DNA from 3 places in the Pseudoxanthomonas sp. LjRoot204_2 genome. Region 2 is predicted to be linked to each of the others. Evidence: predicted binding sites of a transcription regulator. Region 2 holds the regulator's gene; each other region holds the start of a gene.

What was found. The regulator sigma-54, encoded in region 2, starts transcription at its own class of promoters, with help from an activator protein. The targets are predictions, from matches to a motif close to TGGCACGNGCNTTGC.
Region 1: a site for sigma-54 is predicted at 3,483-3,497, ahead of flgB (flagellar basal body rod protein FlgB). Genes of this name have one in related genera too.
Region 3: a site for sigma-54 is predicted at 5,244-5,258, ahead of glnA (type I glutamate--ammonia ligase). Genes of this name have one in related genera too.

What each region holds. Positions count from the first base shown of each region.
Region 1 covers NZ_JBGFFG010000168.1:8-6,483, reverse strand. The annotation lists gene AC04L7_RS09585 (ATP-binding protein) at 1-613, opposite strand, end outside; gene AC04L7_RS09580 (flagellar protein FlgN) at 712-1,056, opposite strand; gene flgM (flagellar biosynthesis anti-sigma factor FlgM) at 1,062-1,370, opposite strand; gene flgA (flagellar basal body P-ring formation chaperone FlgA) at 1,539-2,186, opposite strand; gene AC04L7_RS09565 (chemotaxis protein) at 2,440-3,393, shown strand; gene flgB (flagellar basal body rod protein FlgB) at 3,532-3,918, shown strand; gene flgC (flagellar basal body rod protein FlgC) at 3,930-4,337, shown strand; gene AC04L7_RS09550 (flagellar hook capping FlgD N-terminal domain-containing protein) at 4,364-5,044, shown strand; gene flgE (flagellar hook protein FlgE) at 5,079-6,299, shown strand; partial or broken gene AC04L7_RS09540 (flagellar basal body protein) at 6,328-6,476, shown strand, end outside.
Region 2 covers NZ_JBGFFG010000076.1:2,494-9,978, reverse strand. The annotation lists gene fliF (flagellar basal-body MS-ring/collar protein FliF) at 1-1,188, opposite strand, end outside; gene fliE (flagellar hook-basal body complex protein FliE) at 1,236-1,595, opposite strand; gene AC04L7_RS05570 (sigma-54 dependent transcriptional regulator) at 1,672-3,132, opposite strand; gene AC04L7_RS05565 (response regulator) at 3,125-3,505, opposite strand; gene rpoN (RNA polymerase factor sigma-54) at 3,521-4,945, opposite strand; gene AC04L7_RS05555 (response regulator) at 5,183-5,815, opposite strand; gene AC04L7_RS05550 (PilZ domain-containing protein) at 6,030-6,614, opposite strand; gene AC04L7_RS05545 (hypothetical protein) at 6,618-6,923, opposite strand; gene fliS (flagellar export chaperone FliS) at 6,920-7,336, opposite strand; gene fliD (flagellar filament capping protein FliD) at 7,387-7,485, opposite strand, start outside.
Region 3 covers NZ_JBGFFG010000032.1:2,736-10,130, reverse strand. The annotation lists gene AC04L7_RS02910 (YheT family hydrolase) at 1-464, shown strand, start outside; gene AC04L7_RS02905 (YbhB/YbcL family Raf kinase inhibitor-like protein) at 578-1,192, shown strand; gene AC04L7_RS02900 (RDD family protein) at 1,260-1,691, shown strand; gene AC04L7_RS02895 (hypothetical protein) at 1,711-3,129, opposite strand; gene AC04L7_RS02890 (DUF4377 domain-containing protein) at 3,223-4,047, opposite strand; gene AC04L7_RS02885 (undecaprenyl-diphosphate phosphatase) at 4,288-5,085, opposite strand; gene glnA (type I glutamate--ammonia ligase) at 5,298-6,707, shown strand; gene AC04L7_RS02875 (P-II family nitrogen regulator) at 7,140-7,395, shown strand, end outside.

The DNA.
Region 1 (6,476 bases), on a different contig from region 2:
CCGGCAGGCGCAGCGCGCGCTCGTAGACTTCGATCAGCGAGAACAGGCTGTGCAGGTATTCCTGCAGCGAGCCGAGGTTCGAGTGCACGTAACCGATCGGATTGTTGATCTCGTGCGCAACGCCGGCCGCGAGTTGGCCGATGGAGGCCATCTTCTCCGACTGGACCAGCTGCTCCTGCGCACCGGCCAGCCGCACCAGCGTCTGCCGGAGCTGTGCATGGCGACGCTGCAGTTCCTGCTGGCGCGCATGCGCCTCGCTCACGTCGTGGAACACGACCATGCAGTGGCCGCCGCCCGGACTGTCGTGGAAGTACGCGCGCACCTGCAGCACCAGGCCGTCGTCGAGCGTGAGGTCGGCATTCCAGCGCCCGGTCTCGCGCGCGATGCGGATCGCGTCGGCGGGCAACAGGCGGGACAGCGCGGCCAGCACGTCGCCTTCATCGTTCACCAGCGCGCGGGCGGCTGCATTGGCGTGCAACGGACGCGCATCGCCACGGCACAGCAGGTAGCCATCGTCCATCAGTTCGGCCAGCGCCTTGAGATCGGCGAAGGACGGGATGTCGTCCACGGTGCAGGCGCCGGAAGGCGGATTCGTCAGCGGGTCTGTGGCCACGGATGGATCGGGTGGCGGCGATGATGGGGCGCCAGTATCCGGCGCGGCCGCAGGAGCGGCAAGGTGCGGTGTCGCAGTTTGCGGATCCGGCACCGGGCTCAGGCCACCGCGATCGGACGCGGGGCGGCGTTCGTCGATGTCTGGCCCTGGGCGTCGTAGGCGCCGTGGCTTTCGGTGCGGCCGAGGTGGCGCAGCGCCCAGTTCACTTCGCGACGCCGACGCGCCAGCAGGATGCCATTGGCGTGGTTCATGTCGGCGAGTTCGGCCAGGCGCTGGCGCAGTTCGTCCGGGAAGCCGTAGCCGGCGGCGGCGCCTTCCAGCGCCCGCAGCGCGTCCAGCTTGTCCTGGGTGCAGCGCACGAGCGCTTCCACGTCGTGCTCGACGATGGCGCGACGCTCCTCTTCCAGGGCCGCGGACAGTCGCTGGAGGGGGGCGTGCGTCATGGTGCTCAGCCGCCCAGCTGGTCTTCCAGGCCGAGCATGCCGTCGGCGATGGCCTCGCCGTTGATCTTGTACGTGCCGGCCTGCAGCGCTTCGCGCACGGCCTGCACGCGTGCCTCGTTGATCGCCGGGGCGGTGGACAGTTCGCGCTGCATGGCCTGCAGGCTGGTGGCCTCGCCGGTCAGGCGCAGGCTGTCGCCTGCCGCGCTGGCTTCCACGGGGCTGGAACGGTCGGCGCCCGCCGGGGCGACACGGCCACCCAAGGGGCCTGTGCTGCGGATGGCGGCAGGGGGAGTGCCTTCGATTTTCTGGTTCATGTCAGTCACCTGTAACAGGGTTCAAAGGAGTTATCGGCCGCCACCCGGTCGACTTTAGTGACGGATCGCACAATTCCGAGGAAGGCCCGTTTTCTGCCCGATGTCCTTCCACCCAGCGTCGGTATCGGCACCCCGCGGGACATCTTGAGGGCCGATCGCGAATTATTTTCATCGACTCACCCAGACGTCGCCGCCCGGCCCGACCACACCCTGCACCACGCGGCGCGAGGACAGGTTTTCGACGGTCACCCGCTCGTTCTCGCCTGCATCGGCCAATGCCTTGCCGGCGACGCGGACTTCCACGCCCCCGCGCCGGGACACCAGCGCCACATTGTCGCCGCGCCGGACCAGGCGCTGCGCGACCAGGTCGGTCGACGCCAGCACCGTCCCGGCAGAAAGCATGCGTCGCGCGACCCGGCCCACCGCCTGCGCCGGATCGGCGACAGCCGCCCCGACGACGCGGGAAGCATCGCGGCGCTCGGCGACGAAGGCATCGGCGGTGATGGTCTCGCCTGGCGCCACGCCACGCGCCAGCACCAGCACGGTCTGGCTGCGGCGCACGCGCACGGGCACGAACAGGCGCCAGCCGGCATCCTGCGGGCAACTGACTTCCACGTTGTTGCTGCCCTGGATGCGCGCCACCAGCGCGGCACCGCAGCGCGGCAGGCGCAGGGCGGGATCGAGCGTGGCCTCGGCTTCGCTGCCCGCAGGCAAGGCGCCGAGGGCAGCGGCCTTGATGCTGTCGACCGGCTGGAAGTCCGCGGCGAGCACGGCGCATGCGGTCAGACCGCCGATCAGGGCGGTGGTCAGGCGCAGCAGCATGGGCGGGCTCCGGTGGTTCATCGGCGGGGTGGGTRCAAAGCGTGTGCCAGTTCCTGCCCCTCGCCCTGCGCAGCGGGGAGAGGGTGCCGAAGGCGGGTGAGGGGCGAACGAAGCGRTGACGCGCCGGCGCTCGATCAGGCGCCGCGCCCGCCCCTCATCCGCCCTCCGGGCACCTTCTCCCCGCAGGCGGGGCGAAGGAAAGTGCAACGCCGCTCAAGCACCCCTTGGGCGTGCCGATAAGTTGTCCATGACCCAGGACCTGCTCAACCGCATCGACCAGCGCACCCGCCTGGCCGGCCACAACCGCCTCGCATTGCTGCTGTTCCGCCTGGGCGGGCGTCAGCTTTTTGGCGTCAACGTCTTCAAGGTGCAGGAAGTCCTGCGCCGCCCGCCCCTGTTCCAGCTTCCCGGACTGCCCACCGAATTCGTGGGCGTGGCCGACGTGCGCGGCCGTTCCGTCCCCGTGCTGGACCTGGGACTGAGCATCCGCCACCCCGAGCGGGACCCCAATCCCGAGAACGCGCCCAACTACCTGGTGGTCACCGAGTTCAACCGGTCCATCCAGGGGTTCCTGGTCAGCGGCGTGGAGCGCATCGTCAACATCGCGGTGGAAGACATCCATCCGCCGCCGGAACTGGGCGCGGAAAACAGCTTCCTGACCGCGGTGACGCGTTTCCAGGGCGAATTGATCCAAGTGATCGACGTGGAAAGCGTGCTGGCGGACATCTGCCAGTCGCGCATGGACGCCACGCTGGCGCCGGAGATGGCCCTGCCCGCCGGTGCCCCGCCGATGCAGGTGCTGGTGGTCGACGACTCGCGTGTCGCGCGCTCGCAGATCCGCAGCGTACTGGAGCAGTTGGGCGTCACTGCCACCCTGCTATCCGACGGGCGCCAGGCGCTGGACCACCTCTTGCAGGTGCACGCCGCCGGCGAGAACCCGGCCGAACGCTACGCCATGGTCATTTCCGACATCGAGATGCCTGCGATGGACGGCTACACGCTGACGACGGAAATCCGGCGCCATGCGGGCCTGGCCGGCCTCTACGTGCTGCTGCACACGTCCCTGTCGGGCGTGTTCAACAACGCCATGGTCGAACGCGTGGGCGCAAACGCCTTCGTGGCGAAGTACAGCCCGCACGAGCTGGCCGAGCACGTGCTGTTCCGGCTGAACCAGGTGGCGGCAGCGCAAATGGCGGCGTAAAGCGCCCCTCATCCGCCCCCGTATCGAGTATGGGGCACGCGCTTCGGGCACCTTCTCCCCGCCGCACGGGGCGAAGGAAGAGCACGTTCTGGCACACGCCYTGCAGCATCCCCGGCAACGGTCTGCCGGAGCGGTGCCATGTCCAATCCCATCTCCAACTACCTCGGTGTCCATGCGGCGGCACTGCCGCTGCGTGAGCAGCGCATGCAGCTGATCGCCAGCAACCTGTCCAACGCCGACACGCCGAACTACAAGGCGAAGGACCTGGACTTCCAGGCTGCCCTGAAGAACGCCGCCGCCAGGGCCGCGCCCTTGCGGACCACCAACGAACTGCACCTCACCCTGCAGGACGCCACCCCGCGCATGTTCGAACGCGATGGCGTGCAGCCCAGCCTGGACGGCAACACCGTCGACGCCGACACCGAGCGCGCCGCCTATGGCCGCGCGGCGCTGGAGTATCGCGCCTCGCTGAGCTTCATCGAATCCAAGGTGCGCACCATGCTCACCGCGATCACCGGCCAGTAAGGAGGCATGCCATGAGCAACCTGCCCATCTTCGACGTCGCCGGTTCCGCGCTGCAGGCGCAGTCCGTGCGCCTGAACACGATCGCCAGCAACCTGTCCAACGCCGATTCCATCGCCTCGTCCGCGGATGCGGTCTACAAGCCCATCGAGCCCGTGTTCCAGGCGCGCCCGCTGCGCGGCGACGGCTCGCTTACGTCGGTGCAGGTGAAGGAGATCAGCCAGAGCGATGCGCCACCGATCAAGCGCTATGAGCCCGGCCACCCGATGGCCGACGGCGACGGCTACGTCTACGCGCCCGATGTGGATCCGGTCTCGCAGATGGTCAACCTCATCTCGGCGTCGCGCGGCTACCAGGCCGGCGTGGAAGTGCTGAACACGGCCAAGGAACTCGCCCTGGCCACCCTGACCATGGGCCGCTGACGCCCCGCCACCGAGCGACCACGCACATGACCACCATCAATGGCGATCCGTTCGCCGCCATCAATACCGCCTCCTCGGGTGTGGCGACCACCAAGAAGGCCGACACGCTGGGCCAGGCCGATTTCATGCGCCTGATGACCGAGCAGCTGAGCCATCAGGACCCGCTGAAGCCGCTGTCCAACAGCGAATTCGTCGCGCAGCTGGCGCAGTTCTCGACCGTGCAGGGCATCAGCGAACTGAACACCACCGTCGGCGGTTTCTCCTCTGCGTTGACCGGCGACCAGGTGCTGAAGGGCGCGGCGCTGGTCGGCCATTCCGTCGTGGTGCCGTCCAGTTCGGTGGCACTGCCTGCCACCGGCAATGCCACGGGCCTGGTCATGTCCCCGGGTGCGGGCAAGGTGACGTTCGAGATCACCGATGCCAGTGGCGTGGTCGTGGACACCATCGACGTCGAATCCACCGGCAAGGGCGAAACCGCCTTCGTCTGGGATGGCGTCAAGGCCACCGGCGAACGCGCGGCGGCCGGCGCGTACTCCATCAAGGCCACGCATACCGGCAGCGATGGCACCGGCACCGCGCTCAATACGTACGTCGACGCCACCGTGGAAAGCGTGACCATCGGCTCCGACGGCCTGTACCTCAACCTGCCCGGCCTGGGCACCGCCCCGCTCGACTACGTGCTGCGCATCGGCAAGTCGGCGTCCTGACCTCACTCCCACCGCATCCAGCAAGGAGTCTTCCATGGCTTTCAACAGCTCGCTGTCCGGCATGAGGGCGGCCAATGCCGACCTCAACGTTACCTCGCACAACATCGCCAACGTCAACACCAGCGGCTTCAAGGAGTCGCGCGCGGAGTTCGCCGAGGTGTTCTCCACCACCGGTTACGGCCTGCTGCAGAACGGCATCGGCGCGGGCGTGCGGGTGACCAACGTGGCCCAGCAGTTCTCGCAGGGCGACATCAACCAGACCGGCCGCTACCTGGACCTGGCGATCGACCGCGAAGGCTTCTTCACCGTCAGCAACAACGGCACCAACGTGTATACCCGCGCCGGCAACTTCCAGCGCGACGCGAATGGCTTCGTCACCACGCCCGACGGTTACCGCCTGCAGGTGTTCCCGCCGCGCGCCGACGGCGTAGGCTTCGATACCGGCAACCTGGTCGACCTGCAGCTGCTGACCACCGATAGTGCGCCCTCGCCGACCACCAACGTGGACCTGGGCGTGACCCTGCCCGGCAATGCGTCGCAGCCGACGATCGCGCCGTTCTCGCCCACCGACAGCGCCAGCTACAACGAGACCACCTCGGTGACGGTGTACGACTCGCTCGGCGTGGCCCACCAGCAGGCCGTGTACTACGTTAAGACGGCCAACCCGAACGAGTGGCAGATGCACACCTATGTGGACGGCGCCTCCATGGGCGCACCGACCACCGTGCAGTTCGACAACAACGGCACGCTGACCGCGCCGGCCAACGGCCTGGTGACGCTGGCACCGTTCACGCCCAGCACCGGCGCCGGCGTGCTCAACATGACGATGAACATCAGCGGCACCACGCAGTACGGCGAACAGTTCGCCAAGCGCATCCAGAACCAGGACGGCTACGCCACCGGCAAGCTCAACGAGTTCAGCGTTTCGCCGGAAGGCGTGGTGTATGCGCGCTATTCCAACGGTGTGGACCGCGCCATCGGCCAGGTCGGCCTGGCCAATTTCACCAATCCGCAGGGTCTGGTGTCGCAGGGCAACAACACGTGGACGCACAGCTTCGCATCCGGTGAACCGCGTATCGGCGCGCCGGGCACGTCGGACTTCGGCCAGGTGGCCTCGGGCGCGTTGGAAGCTTCGACCGTCGACCTGACCGAGCAACTGGTCAACATGATCGTGGCGCAGCGCAACTTCCAAGCGAACTCGCAGATGCTGTCCACGCAGGACCAGATCACCCAGACCGTCATCAACATCCGTTGATGGCGGCACGGCCGACGGAGGCTGACGCATGGACAAGGCACTCTACGTCGCGATGACCGGCGCCCGCGCTTCGCTGCAGGCGCAGGGCACGGTGTCGCACAACCTCGCCAACGTGGACACGAAGGGTTTCAAGGCGGCGCTCGCCGGCACGGAAGCCTTCAAGATCCAGGGCCAGGG
Region 2 (7,485 bases):
CGCGGCGTCCAGCGCCGTCATCACCACCTTGCCGTTCTCGCCGGTGCGCGGCACGTGGTCGACCAGCACCGCGGCGGTGACGCGGCGCACGCGGCCCGCGGGCTGGCGCGTGTGCTGCAGGGTGCGGTCCATCTCGAAGTTGCGGGTGGCGCTGCTGCTGGTTTCCACCGGGGCGGCGGGGTTCGGCGCGGCGGCGGCATTCGGGCCCGGCGGCGTGTTGCTGGTGGCGCCGGGTACGCCTTCCGGGCCGGTGGCGGCGACGCTGTTCTGGCTGACCTGCTCGCTGCGGATCTTGGCCGGGTCGTTGGCGAAGGTTTCGCGCGCTTCTTCGGTGACGGAGAAGTCCATGTCCACGGCGACCTCCGCATTGACGCGGCCGGGGCCGGTCAGCGGTTCCAGCAGTTCGCGGATGCGTTCGTTGAAGGACGTTTCCAGTTTGCGCACGCGCTCGAACTGGGCGGCGTTGAGCGCGGCCTCGCTGTTCGGGTCGCTGATGGTCAGCATGCGGCCGCTCTGGTCGACCACGGTGACGCGCTCCGGGGCCAGGTCGGGGATCGAGGACGAGACCAGGTGGACGATGGCATCGACCTGGTTGCGCTCCAGCATCGTGCCCGAGCGCAGGTCCAGCACCACGGACGCGCTGGCCACTTCGCGCTGCCGGGTGAACGCGCTGGGCTTGGGGATGGCCAGGTGCACGCGGGCGTCGCGCACCGGACGCAGCGTGGTGATGGTGCGGACCAGTTCGGTTTCCAGTGCGTGCTGGTAGCGCGCGTTCTCGACGAACTGGCTGACGCCGAAGCCGGGATCGCGTTCCATCATCTCGAAGCCGAGGCGGCCGCTTTCGGCCAGGCCGGCGCCGGCCAGCTTCAGGCGGGCATCGTGCAGGTTTTCTTCGGGCACGGAGATCGCGCCGCTGGCCTGGTCCAGCTGGAAGGGGATCTGCGCCGCGCGCAGCATGTCGGTGGCTTCGGCGGTGGCCTTGGCGTCCAGGCCGGTGTACAGCGGGGTGTAGGCCGGCTTCTGCGACCAGAAGAACACCATCATGCCCACCGCCACCGCACCGGCGATCAGCAGCAGCGTGCCCATCTGCTTGAACACGCGGGCGTCCTGCATCTTGGTCAGCGCCGCGCCGGCCTTGTCGGCGGTCAGCGATTCCTTCAGGGCTTCCTTGGACAGCGTGAGGGCCATGGCGACGGGTCGGTTCTAGGAGAAGGAAAGGGAAGGTGGGTGCCGCATCACAGCGGCATGTTCATCACGTCCTGGTAGGCCTGCACCAGGCGATTGCGGACCTCGACGGTGGCGCGGAAAGCGACCTGCGATTGCTGGGCGGCCACCATCACCCGCGCCAGGTCGGCGCGCGGGTCGCCGAGTTCGAAGGCCTGGGCCAGCGCGCCGGACGTCTTCTGCGCGTTGTTCACGCCCTCGAGCGCGTTCTGCAGGGTGTCGCCGAAGCTGGGCGCCTTGACGCCCGGCTGCTCCAGTCCCACCCGCCCCGGGCCGATCGCGCCCGGATTCGGCATCGGCTCCAGTGCGCGGGTACCGACCTGGTGCTGGTAGCTGCGGATCTGCGAGAGGATGGAAGTGACGTCGGACATGGGCGGGTGCTTCGGTCGTCGGGTGTCTTGCGTAGTCGGTTGCAAGACCCGTGCCGGAAACCGCGCCCGGGGCCAGTCAGTTTTCCGTCGCCAGCGCCACGTCTTCGCGCTCGATGCCGTACTTGCGCAGCTTTTCCACCAGCGTGGTGCGGCGCAGGCCCAGCAACTGGGCCGCATGCGCGACCACGCCGCCGGCGCGGTCCAGCGCGTCGCGGATCAGGTTCAGTTCGATCTGCGCGATGTGCTCGCGCAGGTCGATGCCGGCTTCGGGCAGGCGATCGGCGGGCGTCACGGCCGCCGCCACGATGGCCGACGGGGCGGGTGCGGTGGCGGCCGGCGCAGGCGCTGCGACGACGGTAGGCGCGGCCGGCACCTCGACGCCTTCCGGCTGGTAGCGCTTCGGCAGGTCGGCCACGCGCACCAGGCCGCCKGGATGCAGCACGGCAAGACGCTCGACCAGGTTGGTGAGCTCGCGCACGTTGCCCGGCCAGGCGTACAGGCGCAGCGCCTGCAGCGTCTCGCTGGCGAAGCGCACTTCGCCGCGGCCGGTGCGCGAGAGCTGCGCGGCGATGGTCATCACCAGGTCGGGCAGGTCGTCGGCGCGCTCGCGCAGCGCGGGCATCTCGATGGGGAACACGTTGAGCCGGTAGAACAGGTCTTCGCGGAAGTGGCCGTCGGCGATACGCGCTTCCAGGTTGCGGTGGGTGGCGGCGATCACGCGCACGTTGCAGCGGATGGTCTGGTTGCCGCCGACGCGCTCGAAGCTGCGTTCCTGCAGCACGCGCAGCAGCTTGACCTGCATCGGCAGGCTCATGTCGCCGATCTCGTCCAGCAGCAGCGTGCCGCCTTCGGCCATTTCGAAGCGGCCCTTGCGGGCGGTCAGCGCGCCGGTGAAGGCGCCKTYCTCGTRGCCGAACAGCTCGCTCTCCAGCAGGTCCGGCGGGATGGCGCCGCAATTGATGGCCACGAACGGGCCGTCGCGACGCGGCGACTGGTCGTGGATGGCGCGGGCCACCACTTCCTTGCCGGTACCGGACTCGCCGAGCACCAGCACGGTGGTGTCGAAGGTGGCAACCTGCTCGATCATGCGGCGCAGCCGGGTGACCGCGGGACTGTTGCCGGTCGGGCCGCTGGTGCTGACCTGCTGGGCCTGGTGTTCGGTATCCAGCCGCTTCAGGCTGGCGCGGCGCAGGCAGGCTTCCAGCTGGGCGTGGCGGATGGGGCTTTCCAGCGCCCAGACCCCGGCCTCGTGCAGGCCGTGGGCGGCCGCGAAGCCCGCGGTGTCGCCTTCCAGCAGCAGCACCGGCGGGGGCAGCGGGGCCTTGCCCAGCCACGCGAAGAAGCCGTCGGCGGCCTTCTGGTCGTCGAGCGAACCGACCACCACCGCCAGCCAGTCGTGCTGCCGGGCGCGGCGGACATCCACGTCACCGGCGCTGGAGACCCAGCGGGGCGTCAGGTCCATGAATTCGAGCAGTCCGGCCAGGCGTTCGGCACGCGTGGCGTCGGCGTCGATGACGAGGATGCGGGATTCACTCATGGCGGCGGTCTTTGAATTTTTCGAGGATGGGCAAGACTTCCTGGATGTAGGAAAGCTTGCTGACGAAGTCGTCGGCGCCGGCGCGCATCGCGTGTTCGCGGTGTTCCGCGTCGTCGAAGTGGCTGGCGATGACGATGAAGGGCGGGGCGTCCTGCGTCTTGATCAGGCGGGTGGCCTGCAGGCCGCCCATTTCCGGCATGGCCAGGTCCATCAGCACCACGTCCGGACGCAGGGTCTCGGAGCGTTCGATGGCTTCCAGGCCATTGCTGGCACGGCCCACGATGTCCAGCCATTCCACCTTGCGCAGGTGGCGCAGGGCGGCATTGATGAAACCTTCGTGGTCGTCCACCAGCAGTACGGTGATCTTGCTCATTGCGGTCGTGCTCCGTTATCCAGCCTTGGCCAAGACGGATACGGTAGCGCGTCGGCGTTCCCGGGCGGGAGCGATATCGAGTTGTTCACGGTACTTGGCGACGGTCCGGCGGGCGATATGGATGCCCTGGCGCGCCAGCAGGCCGGCGATGGCCTCGTCGGCCAGCGGCTTGCCCGCCGGTTCGGAATCGATCAGGCGGCGGACCATCGCGCGGACGGCCGGGCCGGACACGTTGGCGCCTTCCAGACGTACCGCGAAGAAGTGCTTCAGCTCGAACGTGCCGCGCGGGGTCTGCATGTACTTGCCGGTGGTGATGCGCGAGACGGTGGACTCGTGCATGCCGATGGCATCGGCGATCTCCTTCAGCGTCAGCGGGGCCATCGCTTCGTCGCCCTGGGTCAGGAAGCCCGCCTGGCGTTCGACGATGGCGCGCGCGGTGCGCAGCAGGGTGTCGTAGCGGATGGAGAGGCCACGGGTCAGCCAGCGCGCCTCCTGCAGCAGTTCGCGCAACTTGCCGGCGCCTTCGGACGGCTCGACCTGGTCCAGGGCGCGTTCCTGCATGGCGTTGACGCGGACGCGCGGGGTGGTGGCCGGGTTCAGTGCCACGCGCCACGCGCAGTCGGCGTGCCAGGCCACCACGTCCGGCACGATGTAACCGGTCGGGGCAGGCGCCAGCGACGCGCCCGGGCGCGCATCCAGCGACAGCACCAGCCGCACGCCTTCCATGACCTGGTCCAGGTCGAGCTCCAGCAGGCGGGCGAGGGCGTCGTACTCGTGCGCGGCCAGCAGGGCCATGCCGTCGGTGACGATGCGGCGCGCGACGTGGCGGGCGGGCACGCGCCCCTGCAGGCAGTCCAGCTGTACCAGCAGGCATTCGCGCACGTCGGCCGCGGTCAGGCCGGGGAACTCGCCGCGCAGCAGGCGCTCGCGCAGGGCGAGTGCGGCGCCGGTGGTGAGGTCGAAGCGCGCCGACGCCAGCAGCGCCAGCGTATCGGGTGCCTGCTCCAGGTAGCCGGCGTCGTTGGTGTGCTCCAGCCAGAACGCGACCACGTCGAGCGCACGATCGTCCAGTTCCAGCGCCAGGCGGTCCAGCACGCGGACGTGCGGGTCGCTGGATTCACCGGCCTCGACGCGCTGCATGCGGTCGTCGTCGCCGTCCTGCCAGCCGGCACCGGCCACGTCCCACAGGTTCGATTCGGGAAGTTCGTCGAACGCGGCCGTTTCCAGCGTCGCCACGTCCTGTGCGGGGAGCACCTCGATGTCACCGGCCGGGTCGGCGTCCTGTACTTCCTCCACTTCGAGCAGCGGATTGAGGTCCAGTGCCCGGCGCACCTCCATCTCCAGCTGCAGGCCGTCCAGCTGCAGCAGCCGGATCGACTGCAGCAGTTGCGGCGTCAGGTGGAGTTGCTGCCCGAGCTGGGTGGAAAGTCCCGTCTTCATTCCCGTGATCCCCGATTCGATGGCATGCCGAGCTGGCTTCACATCGTGTTGACACTGTGCGGGTCGGGTGACGGAAAAAAAATCAGGGCGTTTCTGGTCGTGCTGCGGGCACGCCCCACCTGCCGTCAGGGTTTCCCCTACGACGTCGGTTCAATGGCGGAGGCAGGCGCCCGGAAGGGCGTGGCGATAACGGAATTCCGTCACGGAAGCGGTGTCGCTCCCGGGATACTGCAAGGCTCAGGCCAGTTCGTTCTGGTGGCGCGCGGCCAGCAGCAGCAGATCGTTGGCGCGGCGGCAGCCCAGCGATTCCATCATCCGCGCGCGGTGCGTTTCGACGGTCTTGACGCTGATGCCGAGCTGGGCGGCGATTTCCTTGCTGCTCATGCCGCTGCCGAGCTGGCGCAGGATTTCGCGCTGGCGCGGCGAGAGTGCGGCGATGCCGGTCGGACGCTGCGGGTTGAGCATCGGCGCCAGCATCTTCGACGACACCTGCGGGCTCAGGAATACCTGGCCGTCGGCGGCCGCACGCAACGCGAGTTCCAGTTCCATCGGCGCGGCTTCCTTCACCACGAAGCCGGCGCAGCCGCGATCGAGCGCCACGCGTACCTGGGTGGGATCGTTGTGCATCGACATCATCACCACGCGCGTCTGCGGCAGCGATTCGCGCAACAGGGGCAGCAGGTCCAGGCCACTGCGGTCGGGCAGGGACAGGTCCAGCAGGATCAGGTCGGGGCGGTGGATCGCCGCCATGTCGAGCGCCTGTTGGGCATTGCAGGCCTCGGCCACGACATCGACGTCGGGCAGGGCCTGCAGCAGCCGGCCGATGCCGGCGCGGACCAGGGTGTGGTCGTCGACGATGAGTACACGCACGGGAGAAATCAGTCGTTGTCGCGTTGCAGGATCAAGTCACCATAACGGTGCACGTGCGCGGCGCCAATTCATAATCGCGATGGAGCGGTGAAAGCACGACGCACGTCACGCTTGCGGCGTCCGTGTCCCGCCGAAAACAGCGAATACCGCAGATTGTCGACGTGACGCGCGCACGGCCGCTGGTGCGCTCCCGGACGATCTGCGCGAAACGCGTTTACGTCCGGCTGGCCAGCTGCCGTGCTTCGGCGACCTGGCGGCGATGCAGGCGGAACAGGTGACGGTCCAGCGCTTCCGCCAGGCCGGCATTCAGGGCATCGAACTGCAGCCACAGGTGGAACAGTCCCTGCGATCCCTCGACATGGTCCAGCACGGTCGCCGGCAACTCGATCTGGTCGCTCAGCCACGTCGCCGGTTGTACCGTGACGATGCCGGGCGTACCGCTTGCGCAGGCGGGCAGCGAGGCCGCGTCCAGGCGAATGCCCCGATGCGACCAGCGCAGGCCGGTCACGGGAAGCGCGGCTTCGTGGCGGCGTGAGAGCCGGCCCAGCAGCGAGAGCACCAGGTCCAGCTTGGCTTCGATGCGCTGCTGCGTGGGCGTGGATTCCTTGCGTTCTTCCGGATCGTCGCCGCGGACGTCTTCGGCGACGGCCAATCCCTTCAGCAGCGCTTCCGAGGGTGCCTGCATCAACGCGCGCTGGCCGGCGTCGAAGCGCGCCGGCAGCACGACGTCACAGGTGAGCGCGCCATCGAAGAGCGCGTGCTCGGCGGGGTGCTCGACCAGCACGATCGGGGTAGTCATGGCTCATCCCTCGACGACGGACAGGTACGCGCGCGCGGCACGATCCGCGCGTTGCGTGGCGTGCATGCGTACGCGCGCCTGCTCGCGGGCGTCCTGCATGCTCTTCTGCAGTTCCAGCTGCGCGCGCAGCAGGACGGCCAGCGCGTCGTAGCCTGCGCTCCGGCCGCCGTCGGCATGGAGGAAGGCGCGCACGTCGTGGTCGTGGCGATTGAGCAGGCGCTCCACGTCTTCCAGTTCACCGGCGTGCAGGGCGCGACGCATGGCGTCCAGCTGGGCGAACAGCTCGTCGAGGGCCGGCGCGGTGCTCATCCTGCCGCGGCCATCGCCGGGACCTGGCGCTGCTCGTTGGGAATGGCGTTCCACGCTGACTCGATTTCGCCCAGCAGGTCCAGCGATTCGCGCAGGGCGGCGGGATCGTTGTGGAGGTTGGCTTCGATCAGGCGCGTCTGCACGTAGTCGTAAAGGGCCGACAGGCTGCCGGCGATCTCGCCGCCCGCCTCGTGGTCGAGCGAGCCGTTGAGGTGGCCGATGATGGCGCTGACTTCGCCGATGGCCTTGCCCTTGCGGGCCAGGTCGCCGCGCATCACGCAGGCTTCCGCCAGGCGCAGGCGCTCGCAGGCGCCCGCCAGCAGCAGGGCGACCAGACGGTGCGGATCCGCTTCCATCACGGCGCTGCTGAGGCCGGTGTTGCGGTACTGCGCGGCGTAGGACTGAAGTGACATTCCATTTCTCCTGGGGATCCGGTCGGGGAGGCGGTCCGGACCCGCGGTGATTAACTGCTCGTCTGAGCGGTGAGCGACGCCAGTTGCTGGGCGAGGGCGGAACTGGTGGTGTTCATCTGCGAAATCATGCTGTCCAGCGCCACGAACTG
Region 3 (7,395 bases), on a different contig from region 2:
TCTGCCCGCTGCTGGATCCGGCCACCACGATGGACCGCATCGAGCGCGGCATGCCGCTGTACGACTGGTATTTCGCCCGCAAGTGGCGCCGTTCGCTGGAGCGCAAGCGCCACCTGTTCCCGCAGCGGCACGATTTCGACGACACCGTGCTGGCGCTCGACATCCGCGCGCTGACCGATTGGCTGGTGCAGCGCCACACCGGTTTCGGCACGCTGGACGCCTACTTCGACGGCTATGCGATCTCGGGGGATCGGCTTGCCGGCCTCGAGGTGCCGGCGCACATCCTGATGGCCGAGGACGACCCGGTGATCCCGTTCGACACCTTCCGCGACTGGGCGTTGCCGCCCCAGGCCACGCTGGAGATCGCGCCATGGGGCGGGCATTGCGCCTTCATCGAGAACGTCGCCGGCGATGGCTACGCCGAGCGCTGGGTCGCCGAGCGCCTGGCCGCCACCACGGCCTGAGCGGTCCCGCCCGTTACAATCGGGTCCTTGCCGGGCGTTGGCCGGGCGCGCCATCCGGACTGCGACGGCGCCCCTCCGGCGCCTGGTCTTCCCCTTTTTTCGAGGAGCCACCCATGCGTCTGTGGAGCGACAGTTTCGAGAACATGAAGCCCATCCCGGCCGAGTTCGCGATGGGCCAGCCCGACGGGTTCGCCGCCAACCGCAATCCGCACCTGGCGTGGACCGACGTGCCGGACCGGACGAAGTCCTTCGCCCTGCTCTGCATCGACCCCGATGCACCGACCGTGCCGGACACCGTGGGTCGCGACGACCTGCAGATCCCGGTGGAGCAGCCGCGCGCGCACTTCATCCACTGGGCGATGGCGGACATCCCGCACGGCGTGCGCGAGATCGCGGCCGGCAGCTGCAGCGACGGCGTCACTGCCCGGGGCAAGCAGCAGCCCGCCGGACCGGCCGGCGCACGCCAGGGATTGAACGACTACACCGGCTGGTTTGCCGGCGATGCTCAGATGGGAGGCGACTACCACGGCTACGACGGTCCCTACCCGCCGTTCAACGATGCACGCGTTCACCGTTACTTTTTCCGCCTGTTCGCACTGGATGTCGCCGCGCTCGACCTGCCGGCCCGCTTCACCGCCGGCGACGTGGAGCGTGCGATGCAGGGCCATGTGCTGGCGGAAGCACTGGTGCACGGCACGTACACCTTGAACGCGACCCTGCGCGATTGAGCCCGTGGAGGGCGGCAATCCCTACGAGAGCCCGCGAAGCGCCGTCGCCGATCCCGGAGGCGACGGCGTGCCGCACGTGCCGGCCACGAAGGGCCGCCGCTTCGTCCACTGGATGATCGATCGCGTCATCGTGATCGGGCTCATCTTCCTGGCCCTGCTGGTCGCGGGGATGATCGGCGGCGACGCGGTGCTGGCGTGGGCCGGGCGGCTGACGTGGTGGCAGGAACAGCTGATCGGTTACGTTGCGATCATCCTCTACTACACGCTGATGGAAGGGATCACGGGAACCACGATCGGCAAGCTCGTGACCGGTACGCGCGTGGTCGACGAGGCAGGGCGCCGGGTCCGGTTCGGCCAGGCACTGCTGCGCAGCGCGAGTCGCGTGGTGCCGTTCGAAGCCTTCTCGGTCCTGCTGGCGGACGATGACGATCCGCGGGGCTGGCACGACCTCTGGCCGCGCACGCGCGTGGTACGGAGGCGCGCGGCCGCGATTGCGTGAGGGATGCGCGTGCGGTACCTCACTCCGCCGCGTGTCGCCAGCGCGTCCGCCCATCGGCCCCGATGACCAGGCACGTGCCGGTGGGCGGGCATGCCGGCGCCACGCGGACCTGCTCCGGATCCAGGCCCAGCCGCCATGCCAGTCCCATCTGGCCGATGGCATAGAAGCGCTGCGCGTCCGCGACGCTGACATGCAGCGGCGCGGGGATCCGTTGCGATTCCAGTGCCTGCAGCGTCGTTTCCGCCCAGTGCGCGCGACCGATCAGGCCAGGATGGTCCAGCCGGCGCGTGCCCTCCACCGCGATCCACGACGACACCACGATCAGCGTCGCCACCCACAGCGCGGCAGCATCGGTCGCCAGGCAGCGCGCCAGCGCGATCACGGGCAGGATCACGGCGATGGCTGCGTAATACTCGTAGCTGTTCCAGGCGAACAGGAAGTAGGGCGCGTACGCCAGCACGGCGAACGCGCCGACGCACATCCACTGCCACCGCGTCAGCAGCGTCCGCCCGCGCCAACCGGCGACCGCCCAGGCTGCCAGCATCGGCAGTGCGGTGGCCGCGATCCAGGCCAGTCCTCGCATGCGTTCGCCCGCGACTGCCATCCGCATCGCCTCGCGCGGGACGTTCAACAGCCATGCGCCGAACGATGCGGCGTTGCGCACGACATTGCTGCCCAGGCCGAATGCGTACGACGCATCGGTGTTGGCGGTAAAGCGCGCGCGCAGCACCAGCCACACGCCAACGACCGCCACGCAGGCGAGCCACGCGACGAGTTCGCCGCGATCCGGCCTGCGCATGGCAACGAAAGCGGCGACCACGATCATCAGCGCGGGCGTCAGCGCGGCGGATTCCTTGCTCAGCAAGGCCAGCGCCAGCCATACCGGCAGCGACGCGAGCAGCACCGTACGCCAGTTGCCGGCCGCATCACGCGCACTGATCCAGGCGGCCAGCAGCAGCGTGGTGAACAGCGTCAGCAGGGCATTGTTGGCAGCGGCCGCCCAATGCACCGGCAGCAGGTGCATCGTCAGTCCGACGTACACGGCGCCAGCGAGCGCGGCGATGCGGCCGGCGTGCTGCCAGCGACAGGCGCGCGCGAGGCGGAGGGCGAACAGCGCAACGCCCAGCGTGGCCAGGACATGCAGGATCAGGCTGACCATGTGCGCGGCATGCGCACTGCCGCCCAGCGACGCGTCGATCCAGCGCCAGTAGCCTTCCTGCGAAAGCGGCCGCCAGAAGCGCGGCGGCGACGAAGGCCAGAAATCCGACCACCACGGCGCGCCCGTGGCATTCGTCGCATGCGCCGCATGCAGGAACACGTAGTCGTCGCCCCAGAATGGCGTCTGCAGCGCCGGCCACCACATCGGCAGGGCGGAGACGACCAGGAGTGCGACAGCGATCCAGGGAAGGGGAGAAGCGTTCCTTGCGGGGGGGTGCATGCTGGCGCGTCAGGTGCGGTGACGCGCCACTATAGCGGCTGACCGACAGCCACGAAGCACGCCCTGGATCAGGCGCGCTTCGTGCGACGGACCTTATTTCTTCTCGCTGGCCGACTCCACCACCATGTCCAGCACGTAGGCATTCGAAGATCCGTCGGCGGGCGGGTTCTTCACCGTGTAGCGGTCCACGCGCAGGACGTTGCGGATGCCGGGCTCATGCATGTAGCCCTCGATGCTGTCGTAGAAGTGCTGGAACTCGCCCGGCGTGCCGACTTTCAGGCCCTTGTCGTCGTAGGCGATCTCGCGCACCTGCAGGCACTGCTTGTCGGGAATCAGCGGGTGGCTGCACGGCTTGGTGTCCGCCGCGACTTCAAGGAACACGCGTTGGCCGGGGCCGCCATAGCGGGTCTCGGCGGTCGGGTTGCCGGCGAACAGCAGTTTTTCTCCGGTCGCGGTGGTCAGCGCGAGTTGAGCGACGCCGTCCTGCGTGGCGGCGACCTTCAACGTCCCATCCAGTCGCTTGCCGATCTCCTGGTCCAGCGCCATCAGCGCATCGTCGGTGCAGGCCATCATGGTCGACGTCAGTCGACCGATGGTGAGGCTGGTGTCCGACAGTGTGTAGGTGCCGCCCATGCGATTGCAGGCGTTGGACACGCCCAGCCGTCCTTCCCTGAAGTCGAACTGCACCGGCTTGTCGGGCCGGACGAACAGCGCATCGATGCGCTTGCCCTGCGTGTCCGTCGCGTCCATGAGTTGCCAGTGGTACTGGGGAAGCAGGGCGGCCGCGTCGATCGTTGCGGCTGCCGCGGTGTCCGGGGTGGTGGCGGCCACGGTGGGCGCTGGCGTGTCGGCCCGTTCCGCCGGCTTGGGGCAGCCCGCGAGGGCCAGTGGCAAGGCGAGCAGCAGCAGTCGTTTCATGGCGTTCTCCGTCGACGGTGGCCCCATGCAAACGCGCGGCAGGTTGGAATGGGGTGAAGGCCGGGCATCGCGCTTGATTGTAGGAGCGACGTCAGTCGCGACCTCGCCCCGATAGCCATTCACCGTGCATTGGGATGAACGCGCCGCAGCGCGCCCGGATGGCAAACAGCCGCTTCAGGGCATGTCGGCCGTGCGGTCGCGACCGACGTCGCTCCTACAGGGAGCAGGGAGCGCGGCGGCTCAGCTGCCGACCGGCATCAACAACAGCAGCAGCGCGCCCAGCACGATGCGATAGATCGCGAAGCCGGTGAAGCGGTGCGCCTTGATGAAGCCCAGCAGCCACTTCACCACCACGAAGCCGGTGACGGTGGCGGCAGCGAACGCCAGCGCCACCTCGCCCCAGTTCTCGCTGCCCAGCGCATCGTCCTTCACCAGTTCCAGGAACGCGTAGCCGCTGGCCGCGAACATGGTGGGAATGCCGACCAGGAACACGAACTCCGCCGCGGACGAGCGCCGGCTGGTGCCCGCCAGCATCGCCATGAAGATCGCGGCGGCCGAACGGGAGGTGCCCGGGAACACGCCCGCCACCACCTGCGCCAGGCCCACCAGCACCGCGACCTTCCAGGTGATGGTGGCGACGTCGCCGCGCTTCTCGGCGAAGTGCTCGGCCACCAGCATCCACACGCCGCCGATGATCAGGGCCCATGCCACGGGCGTGACGGTTTCCGGGAGTTCCCATCCGGCCAGGCGCACCGGCAGGCCGACCAGCGCAGTGACCAGGAAGGCCACCGCCAGCTTCATCGAGTAGTCGCGGGCCTGGGGATCGCGCCAGCAGCCGGTCGTCAGTTCCCAGATGCGGCGGCGGAAGACCAGGGTGGTGGCCAGGATGGCGCCGGCCTGGATCACGATGTTGAAGAAATCCGACCGCTCGCCCAGCCAGTGCTGCGCGATCAGCAGGTGGCCAGTGCTGGACACCGGCAGGAACTCGGTGAGGCCCTCGAGGATGCCGAGCAGCAGGGCGGCGAGCAGGTCGGTCATCGGAGCGGGCTTGCAGGGTAGGGCGGCAAAGAATAGTGGAAAGCGCCACGCACCGCGTTGGTTCGCTGAGTCAGAATTCCGCACCAAAACAGGGATTCCGTGTGACGAATCCGTCAAGGATGTCCATGACAATCAATCACTTGCCGCGTCCCCGGGGTTGGCACGGGGATTGCTGTATCCCGTCACACACTTATCCAACCCGAGGTTCCGAGATGTCCCTGGACAACGTTGAGAAGCTGATCAAGGACCACAAGGTCGAGTTCGTCGACCTGCGCTTCGTCGACATGCGCGGTGTCGAACAGCACGTCACCTTCCCCGYCAGCATCGTGGATGCGTCCCTGTTCGAAGACGGCAAGATGTTCGACGGCTCGTCGATCTCGGGCTGGAAGGGCATCAACGAGTCGGACATGGTGCTGCTGCCCGACCCGAGCACGGCCTATCTGGATCCGTTCTACGCCGACCCGACCCTGGTACTGGTCTGCGACATCCTCGATCCGGCCACCATGCAGGGCTACACGCGCGACCCGCGCGGCATCGCCAAGCGCGCCGAGGCCYACCTGAAGGCCAGCGGCGTCGCCGACGTGGCCTTCTTCGGCCCGGAGCCGGAGTTCTTCATCTTCGACTCGGTCCAGTTCGCCAACGACATGRGCAACACCTTCTTCAAGATCAATTCCGAAGAAGGCGCCTGGAACAGCGGCAAGAGCTACGACGGCGCCAACAGCGGCTACCGTCCCGGCGTCAAGGGCGGCTACTTCCCCGTGCCGCCGACCGACTCGCTGCACGACCTGCGCGCGGAGATGTGCAAGACGCTGGAACAGGTCGGCATCGAAGTCGAAGTGCACCACCACGAAGTCGCCACCGCCGGCCAGTGCGAGATCGGCGCCAAGTTCAACACGCTGGTGCAGAAGGCCGACGAACTGCAGCGCATGAAGTACGTGGTGCGCAACGTCGCCCACCGCAACGGCAAGACGGCGACCTTCATGCCCAAGCCCATCGTCGGCGACAACGGCWSSGGCATGCACGTGCACCAGTCGCTGGCCAAGGGCGGCCAGAACCTGTTTTCGGGCGATGGCTACGGCGGCCTGTCGCAGCTGGCGCTGTGGTACATCGGCGGCATCTTCAAGCACGCCAAGGCGATCAACGCGTTCGCCAACTCGGGCACCAACAGCTACAAGCGCCTGGTGCCGGGTTTCGAGGCGCCGGTGATGCTGGCCTACTCGGCGCGCAACCGTTCGGCGTCGTGCCGCATTCCGTGGGTGGCGAATCCGAAGGCGCGCCGCATCGAGATCCGCTTCCCCGATCCGCTGCAGTCCGGCTACCTGACCTTCACCGCGCTGATGATGGCCGGCCTGGACGGCATCAAGAACCAGATCGATCCGGGCGCGCCGTCCGACAAGGACCTGTACSACCTGCCGCCGGAAGAAGAGAAGAACATCCCGCAGGTCTGCTCCAGCCTGGACCAGGCGCTGGACGCGCTGGACAAGGACCGCGACTTCCTCAAGGCCGGCGGCGTGATGTCGGACGACTTCATCGATGCCTACATCGCGCTGAAGATGCAGGAAGTGACCAAGTTCCGCGCGGCCACGCACCCGCTGGAATACCAGCTGTATTACGCCAACTGATGCAGGCCTGCGCGCACATCGCCATGCACGCGGAGGGCCATGCACCGGCCCTCCGCGACGCAGCGGTCGCGCACTGAGTTCTCGCGGCGATGGCGACGGATCTCCCCTCCCACCCGTCGCCATCGCCGCACCTTATCGAGTGCATCGTCCCGCGATGCATTCGCCCGGTTGGGGAACCGGGGCACCACCTGTCTTCGATTCCTGGAGATCGCACCAACGCTGTACTTGGGGAAACACAGGAGAGGTCCATGAACCGCTGCTCCCTCCCACGTCATCCGTTCCCGCCGCAAATGATCGCGGTGGGCACGGATGCGGTTCATGCACCGCTCCGCACCGACAACGTGTCCGCCGCCAGGGGGCTGCGCGCACGGGTGACCTGAAACCGCCGGCCGGCTCCGGTCGGCCGGTTCCATCCACCATCGGGGTATGCGCATGAAACTGATCACCGCCATCATCCGGCCGTTCAAGCTCGACGAGGTCCGAGAGTCCTTGTCGCAAGCGGGCGTGTCCGGCATCACCGTGACCGAAGTGAAAGGCTTCGGCCGGCAGAAGGGCCACACCGAGCTGTACCGCGGCGCCGAGTACGTCGTCGATTTCCTGCCCAAGATCAAGATCGAGACCGTCGTGACCGACGAGCGACTGGATGCCGTCATCGAGGCCATCCAGCAGGCCGCCGGCACCGGCAAGA